2 regions of the Thermosynechococcus sp. Uc genome follow, and region 1 is predicted to be linked to the other one. Evidence: predicted binding sites of a transcription regulator. Region 1 holds the regulator's gene; the other holds the start of a gene.

What was found. The regulator HrcA, encoded in region 1, represses chaperone genes, less so after heat shock. The targets are predictions, from matches to a motif close to TTAGCACTCNNANNNTNNGAGTGCTAA.
Region 2: the regulator HrcA is predicted to act here: its motif matches at 2,046-2,072, upstream of groES (co-chaperone GroES).

Annotation. Positions count from the first base shown of each region.
Region 1 covers NZ_JARJMS020000013.1:13,208-16,630, reverse strand. The annotation lists gene glgA (glycogen synthase GlgA) at 1-491, shown strand, start outside; gene P3X23_RS01580 (hypothetical protein) at 598-744, shown strand; gene hrcA (heat-inducible transcriptional repressor HrcA) at 984-2,042, shown strand; gene carA (glutamine-hydrolyzing carbamoyl-phosphate synthase small subunit) at 2,136-3,284, shown strand; gene P3X23_RS01565 (carbohydrate ABC transporter permease) at 3,281-3,423, shown strand, end outside.
Region 2 covers NZ_JARJMS020000012.1:15,120-18,542, reverse strand. The annotation lists gene groL (chaperonin GroEL) at 1-1,568, opposite strand, end outside; gene groES (co-chaperone GroES) at 1,637-1,948, opposite strand; gene P3X23_RS01410 (carbohydrate ABC transporter permease) at 2,134-3,018, opposite strand.

The sequences.
Region 1 (3,423 bases):
ATCGCTACTATGAAACCCAGATGTGGCAAATTGCCTCACGGTTTCCGGGACGCTGTAGTGTCCAGTTACTCTACAGTGATGTGCTGTCACGGCGGATTTATGGGGGTGCCGATGCCTTCACTATGCCGAGTCGGTTTGAGCCATGTGGCATTGCCCAAATGATTGCTCTTCGCTATGGCTGTGTGCCGATTGTGCGTCGCACGGGTGGTCTTGTGGATACAGTTTCTCACCACGACCCAGAGAAACAGACAGGAACGGGCTACTGTTTTGATCGCTATGAACCCCTTGACTTCTATACCTGTCTGGTGCGGGCTTGGGAAGGCTATCGCTACAAACGGGAGTGGCACACCCTTCAGCAGCGGGGTATGCGTGAGGACTTTAGCTGGACAAAATCAGCACTGGCCTACAATGCCCTTTATAACTCAATTTATGGGTTACCGCCAGAGGCAATGCCCAACCCTCATCCAACACCGGTACCGGCAATGACCTAATGATCGTGGCTGCGCAGTGTCTGGTCATTATTGCCTACGAGTACGTTGATCTTCACTGGCAGGAGATTGACCACTGGGTACTCGACGTGGAGAGCATCCGTCCCCAGTGACGGTACTAGTGGCAGCGGGTATAACCGTGATTGCCTTAGCCCAAGGCTATGTCAGCGATCGCCCCGTTAGCAGAGATCAACTGCTCTCCCTTTGGAATAAATTGAAGCCATTGACAGGCAACTGCAACAACTCTCAGAACTAGAAGGCTCAGGCCTTTTAGATGCGGAAACGGCTCAGTTGCGCCGCCATAAACTGGTGGGAGAACGAGCGCAAATTGAGGCACCGCAGGCACAATTGCCCCCAGTAATCTCTTGCAGCTGGCGCTGACCTTAGGTCAGCCTCAATTGCTGAGATGGGAACGCTAGTTTATAGATAGATAAATTAAAATTAAACTACTAATAAATAAACAACATCAATAAGAAATCTCAGGTGTCAGGGGTGATGACGATTGAACTCAGCGATCGCCAAAAGCAACTTCTAGGCGCCACAATAAACCCTGACATTGCCACCGCAGAACCTGTCGGCTCAAAGGCGATCGCCACTGAGTACAACCTCAACGTTAGCCCAGCTACGGTGCGCAATACCATGCTGCTCCTCGAAAAAAGCGGCCTGCTTTACCAGCCCCACACTTCCGCCGGACGGGTACCCTCAGATTCTGGCTACCGCGTTTATGTAAATGAATTGGTTCAACCCATTCCCGATGTGGCTCGCAAAGCCGAAAGCCTCTTGAGTGAGCGGCTTATTTCGGGACAGCAACGCCTTGAGGTCATTTTGCGCCAAGCGGCACAGTTGTTGTCGGATCTTAGTGGTTACATTACGCTAATTACACTCCCCAATCGCTTGGAGCGGCAGATTCGGGTCATTCAACTGGTGTCTTTGGAGCCGCAGCAGGTGATGGTCATCCTTGTTCTTGACACCTACGAAACCCAGTCGGCACTGATTCAATTGGATCAAGGGGAAGAAGACCCTGAGCTCCGGGAGCGCACCCTACAGGTACTGACAAACTTCCTCAATCACCAGTTACAGGGGCGATCGCTGGTGGAACTGAGTGCCATTGACTGGCAAAAACTGGATTTGGAGTTTCAAACCTACAGCCAGCAGCTTCAGACCCTACTGCAGCAGTTGAGCGATCGTTACAGCCACCAGGGAACCTCCTTTGTCATCAGTGGCCTTGCCGATGTCCTCCAGCAGCCCGAATTTTCCCAAGTGGAGCAGGTGCAAATGCTGCTGCATCTTCTTGAAGACCAACAGGATCAACTAGCTCCCTTGATTAGTGCCGATAGCCAAGCCCCCTCGCAAGTGCAAATCCGCATTGGCAGTGAAAATGCCCTAGCACCGATGCAGTCCTGTACATTGGTCTATTCCTGCTATTGCTATGGCAACTCCCCTGTGGGCAGTGTCGGTATTTTAGGACCGACGCGGATGCCCTATGCCCGGATTATTCCGCTGGTGGCCACAGCCGCAGATTACTTGACAGAGCAAGTGAGTCGCTGCCGCTAATGACATCAAAACATGAGATACGTTCTGTGCACTTAACGGTTGGCTTTATCATGCAGAATAAACTATTGGGCTTCCGCCGTTGGAGATATTGAAATGCCTACACCCGCCTTGCTGGTTCTCGCCGATGGTTCAGTCTTTCGCGGCTTTTCCTTTGGAGCACCGGGGACAGCCATTGGCGAAGTAGTCTTTAATACGGGCATGACGGGTTATCAAGAGGTGCTCACTGACCCGAGCTATTGTGGTCAAATTGTGACATTCACTTACCCTGAGTTGGGCAATACGGGAACCACCCCCGAAGATGATGAATCCGATCGCCCCCAAGTGCGCGGTGCTGTCGCTCGCAATATCTGTGATGTTCCCAGTAACTGGCGATCGCAACAATCATTGCCCGACTACCTCAAAGCCCATCGTATTCCTGCGATTTATGGAATTGACACCCGTGCTCTTACCCGCAAAATTCGCACTGCTGGTGCCATGAATGGCGGCATTTCCACCGAAATTCTTGATCCTGTTGAACTGCTGCAAAAAGTCCTTGCCGCCCCCAGTATGCAGGGACAAAATCTAGCCAAGGTGGTGACTACTCGCACCCCCTACGAATGGAGAGAACCCACGCCGCCCGCTTGGGAATTTCGTTCCCAAACAGCTACGGAAGAGCCACCTTTGACGGTTGTGGCCATTGACTTTGGCGTGAAGCGCAACATTCTTCGTCGCTTGGCCAGCTATGGCTGCCGTGTGATTGTCGTGCCAGCGGATACGCCAGCGGAAACGATTCTCAGCTATGATCCCGACGGCATTTTCCTCTCCAATGGCCCCGGTGATCCTGCGGCGGTGCAGGAGGGTATTGAAACGGTGCGCAAATTACTGGCCGCTCAGCGTCCGATGTTTGGCATTTGTCTGGGGCATCAGTTGTTTGGACTCTCCCTAGGGGCGGAGACTTTTAAGCTCAAGTTTGGTCACCGAGGGTTGAATCAACCCGTTGGCCTGACGCGGGAAGTAGAAATTACCAGCCAAAACCACGGCTTTGCCATCACCGCAGAATCCCTTGCCCAAACTCCCGTTGAGATTACCCACTTTAACCTCAATGACAAAACCGTTGCCGGTCTGAAGCACCAAACATTGCCGATTTTTTCAGTGCAGTATCACCCTGAAGCCAGTCCAGGCCCCCATGATGCTGATTATCTCTTTGGCGAGTTTGTGGCGCAAATGCGTGCCTATCGTCAACAACACCCCCGCAGCCAATGAAAGGGCGATCGCTCACCCCCTACCTCTTTCTTGCCCCTGCTTTAGGGTTGCTGACACTGACGGTCTTTTGGCCAGCGCTACAGGCCTTTTTCCTGAGTTTCAGCCGCTATGAAACCGATCTACTGAGCCCGCCCCTATG
Region 2 (3,423 bases), on a different contig from region 1:
TCAACGATGATGCACTCGGTGGTCAGCACCATACCGGCAATGGAAGCTGCATTCTGCAGAGCCGAACGGGTAACTTTAGCAGGGTCAACAATACCGGCATCAAACATGTTGACATATTCATCTTTGGCGGCATCATAACCCACATCAAAGGGTTTTTCTTTGACCCGTTCGACAATGATGGCACCATTTTGCCCTGCGTTTTCAGCAATGCGACGCAGAGGAGCACTGAGGGCGCGCTCAACAATGTTGGCACCAATCAGTTCTTCACCCGTTAGGTGCTCAGCCGCCCAGTTACTCAACTCAGGAGCCAAGTGAACCAAAGTAGTACCCCCACCGGGGACAATCCCCTCTTCCACAGCGGCTTTGGTGGCGTTAATCGCATCTTCCAAACGGAGTTTGCGATCTTTCATTTCAGTTTCGGTAGCAGCACCGACTTTAATCACCGCCACACCACCGGCGAGTTTAGCCAACCGCTCTTGCAGTTTTTCTTTGTCGTAGCTAGAGTCGGTTTCTTCAATCTGACGACGGATTTGCTCGCAGCGAGCTTTGACGGCTTTTTCATTACCTTCCGCCACAATCGTGGTGTGATCCTTGGTGATTGTGATGCGGCGAGCTTTACCCAGCATATCCAGCTTGGTATTTTCCAGCTTCAGACCCGCATCTTCGGTAATCACCTGACCCGCTGTGAGGACGGCAATATCTTCCAGCATCGCTTTACGGCGATCGCCAAAGCCGGGAGCTTTCACCGCAGCTACATTCAAAACACCGCGCAGGCGGTTGACCACGAGGGTGGCCAAGGCTTCTTTCTCGATGTCTTCAGCAATGATCACCAAGGGTTTACCGGCGCGAGCCACTTGTTCAAGGATCGGCACCAAGTCTTGAACTAAGGTAATTTTCTTGTCGGTGATCAGCACGAAGGGTTCATCGAACACCGCTTCCATGCGCTCGGTATCGGTGGCAAAGTAGGGGGAGATATACCCCTTGTCAAAGCGCATCCCCTCGGTGACCTCCAGTTCGGTGGTCATGGATTTGCCCTCTTCAAGGGAGATCACGCCCTCTTTACCCACTTTCTCCATGGCATCGGCAATCATCCGACCCACCTCTTCATCGTTCCCCGCGGAAATGGCAGCCACTTGGGCAATGGCTTTGGAATCTTCCACAGGACGGGCGTGTTCAGCAATTTTTTCAACAAGGAAGTGGGTGGCTTTGTCAATCCCCCGTTTCAGGGCAATGGGGTTCGCACCGGCGGCAACGTTGCGCAACCCTTCTTTCACCATGGCATGGGCCAGCACCGTCGCCGTAGTGGTACCGTCGCCTGCAGCATCATTGGTTTTGGAGGCGGCTTGACGGATTAGGGCCACACCCGTGTTTTCAATGTGATCTTCAAGCTCAATTTCTTTGGCAATAGTGACACCGTCGTTGACAATTTGCGGCGCACCAAATTTTTTCTCCAGAACCACGTTCCGCCCTTTTGGACCTAGGGTCACGGCCACGGATTCAGCCAAAATGTCCATCCCTTTTTCGAGGGCACGACGAGCATTTTCGTTGTAGATAATGCGCTTCGCCATATGTGTTTCCTACCTCAATCGTTCAACAGTGATGAAAAATCGCACAGCAATGAAAAGGAGTCAGCGACCTAGCCAACAATGGCCAAGATGTCTTTTTCCGAGAGGAGAACGTAGTCTTCGCCCGCCAGTTTCACTTCGGTACCGGCATATTTGGAGTACAGCACTTTGTCCCCCACTTTCACATCCATGGGCTGGCGCTTGCCGTCTTCAGTGAGTTTACCGGGACCTACGGCGGTCACTTCGCCCACTTGGGGTTTTTCACGGGCGTTGTCGGGCAGAAGGATGCCCCCTGCGGTACGTTCCTCACTTTCGCTGACTTTGACAAAAATGCGATCGCCCAAAGGCTTCACAGTTGAAACGCTTAGAGATACGGGTGCCATAGCGTACTGTTCTCCCAATTGTAAGAGTATGGACTATATCACTCACTGCACGGCTCATCGCGCAGTCTCTGGGGGTAAGAGCCTGACTTGTTATTGTTTAGCACTCTCACCCTTCGAGTGCTAATGTAGCGAGAGAGAGTTAGCGATCGCAACTCCTGTTGCAGTACGGTTTTCCGAACGGCACTTTAGCTCTTTAGCCCTGTAGTCGCAATGCCACGAATGAGTTGCCGCTGACCCAAAATAAACAAAATCATCACCGGCACAGTGGCGATCACCGCCGCCGCCATCATCAACGGCCAATCATTGGTGAACTGCTCCTGAAAATTGGCTAGGGAAAGCTGCACCGTCATCAGTTCTGGTTTGGTGGTAAAGACCAAGGGCTTAAAAAGATCATTCCACTCCCCGACAAAGGTAAAGATAAACAGCGTCACCAAGGCCGGTCGGCTCAGGGGCAAGAGAATATACCAGAGCACTTGCCACCGATTTGCCCCATCCAAGAGTGCTGCCTCCTCAAGGGCAACGGGCAAGGTGAGAAAAAACTGCCGCATCAAAAAAACACCAAAGCCATTGGCCGCAGTTGGTAAGATCAATGCCCCATAGGTATTGATGAGATGACCCGCCTTGAGGATGAGAAAAATGGGGATTACCAAGAGTTGAAATGGGATCACTAGGGTTGCCAGCATCAGCAGCAAAATTGTCTGTTGACCCGGAAACGAAAGCCGCGCAAGGGCGTAACCTGCTAAGGCTGAGGTCACCAACTGAAGCGCCGTCACCGCCAAAGCCACAAACGTTGAGTTGGCAAAAGCCAAGATAAAGTGTCCCTGCTGCCATGCCGCTTGATAGCTTTGCCATGTCCAGCCTTGAGGGGGCAACAATTGGGTGGGCAAGGTTCCCGGTGGCCACGCGGAGGTACAAAGCGCCACCAATAAAGGGCTGAGTACCAGCAACGCCCCCAGTGCCAATACAAGTGTTAAGCCTGCCCTAGGAGTAACCACTGCCGCACCTCTCTTTAGCAAATCCACAAACCCTTTGACTTCTTCGCGGAACTTCGCGGCAAAGGAAGCAGGCATAGGCTTTCATGTCATGCTCGCCAATATCCACCCCCTCGATTTCCTCTTTGGGGGAAACGCGGATGCCAATGGCGGCATTCAGGAGTGGCCACACTGCTGTACTCAAGGCAACAGTAAAGCTACCAACAGCCAGCCCCCCCGACCAACTGGTACTCCAATTGGGTAAAGTCACTACTCCAGAGCACCCCCTTCACCAAAAGTGCTGAATCCTGTAACAAAACCTAACACTCTAAGCCTGCGTCGAGCGGATGTGAGAGGCCACCAGTAGCTCTGGCGGCCAATCAAAGCTCCAATGCACTATTGAACATCGCCGACTGAGTTCTAATTGCCAATATCTCAACTTGTCTAACCGTTTCTTCCCAAAGTATTCTGGTATGTCCACTAGCTCTAAAATTAAATACGCAA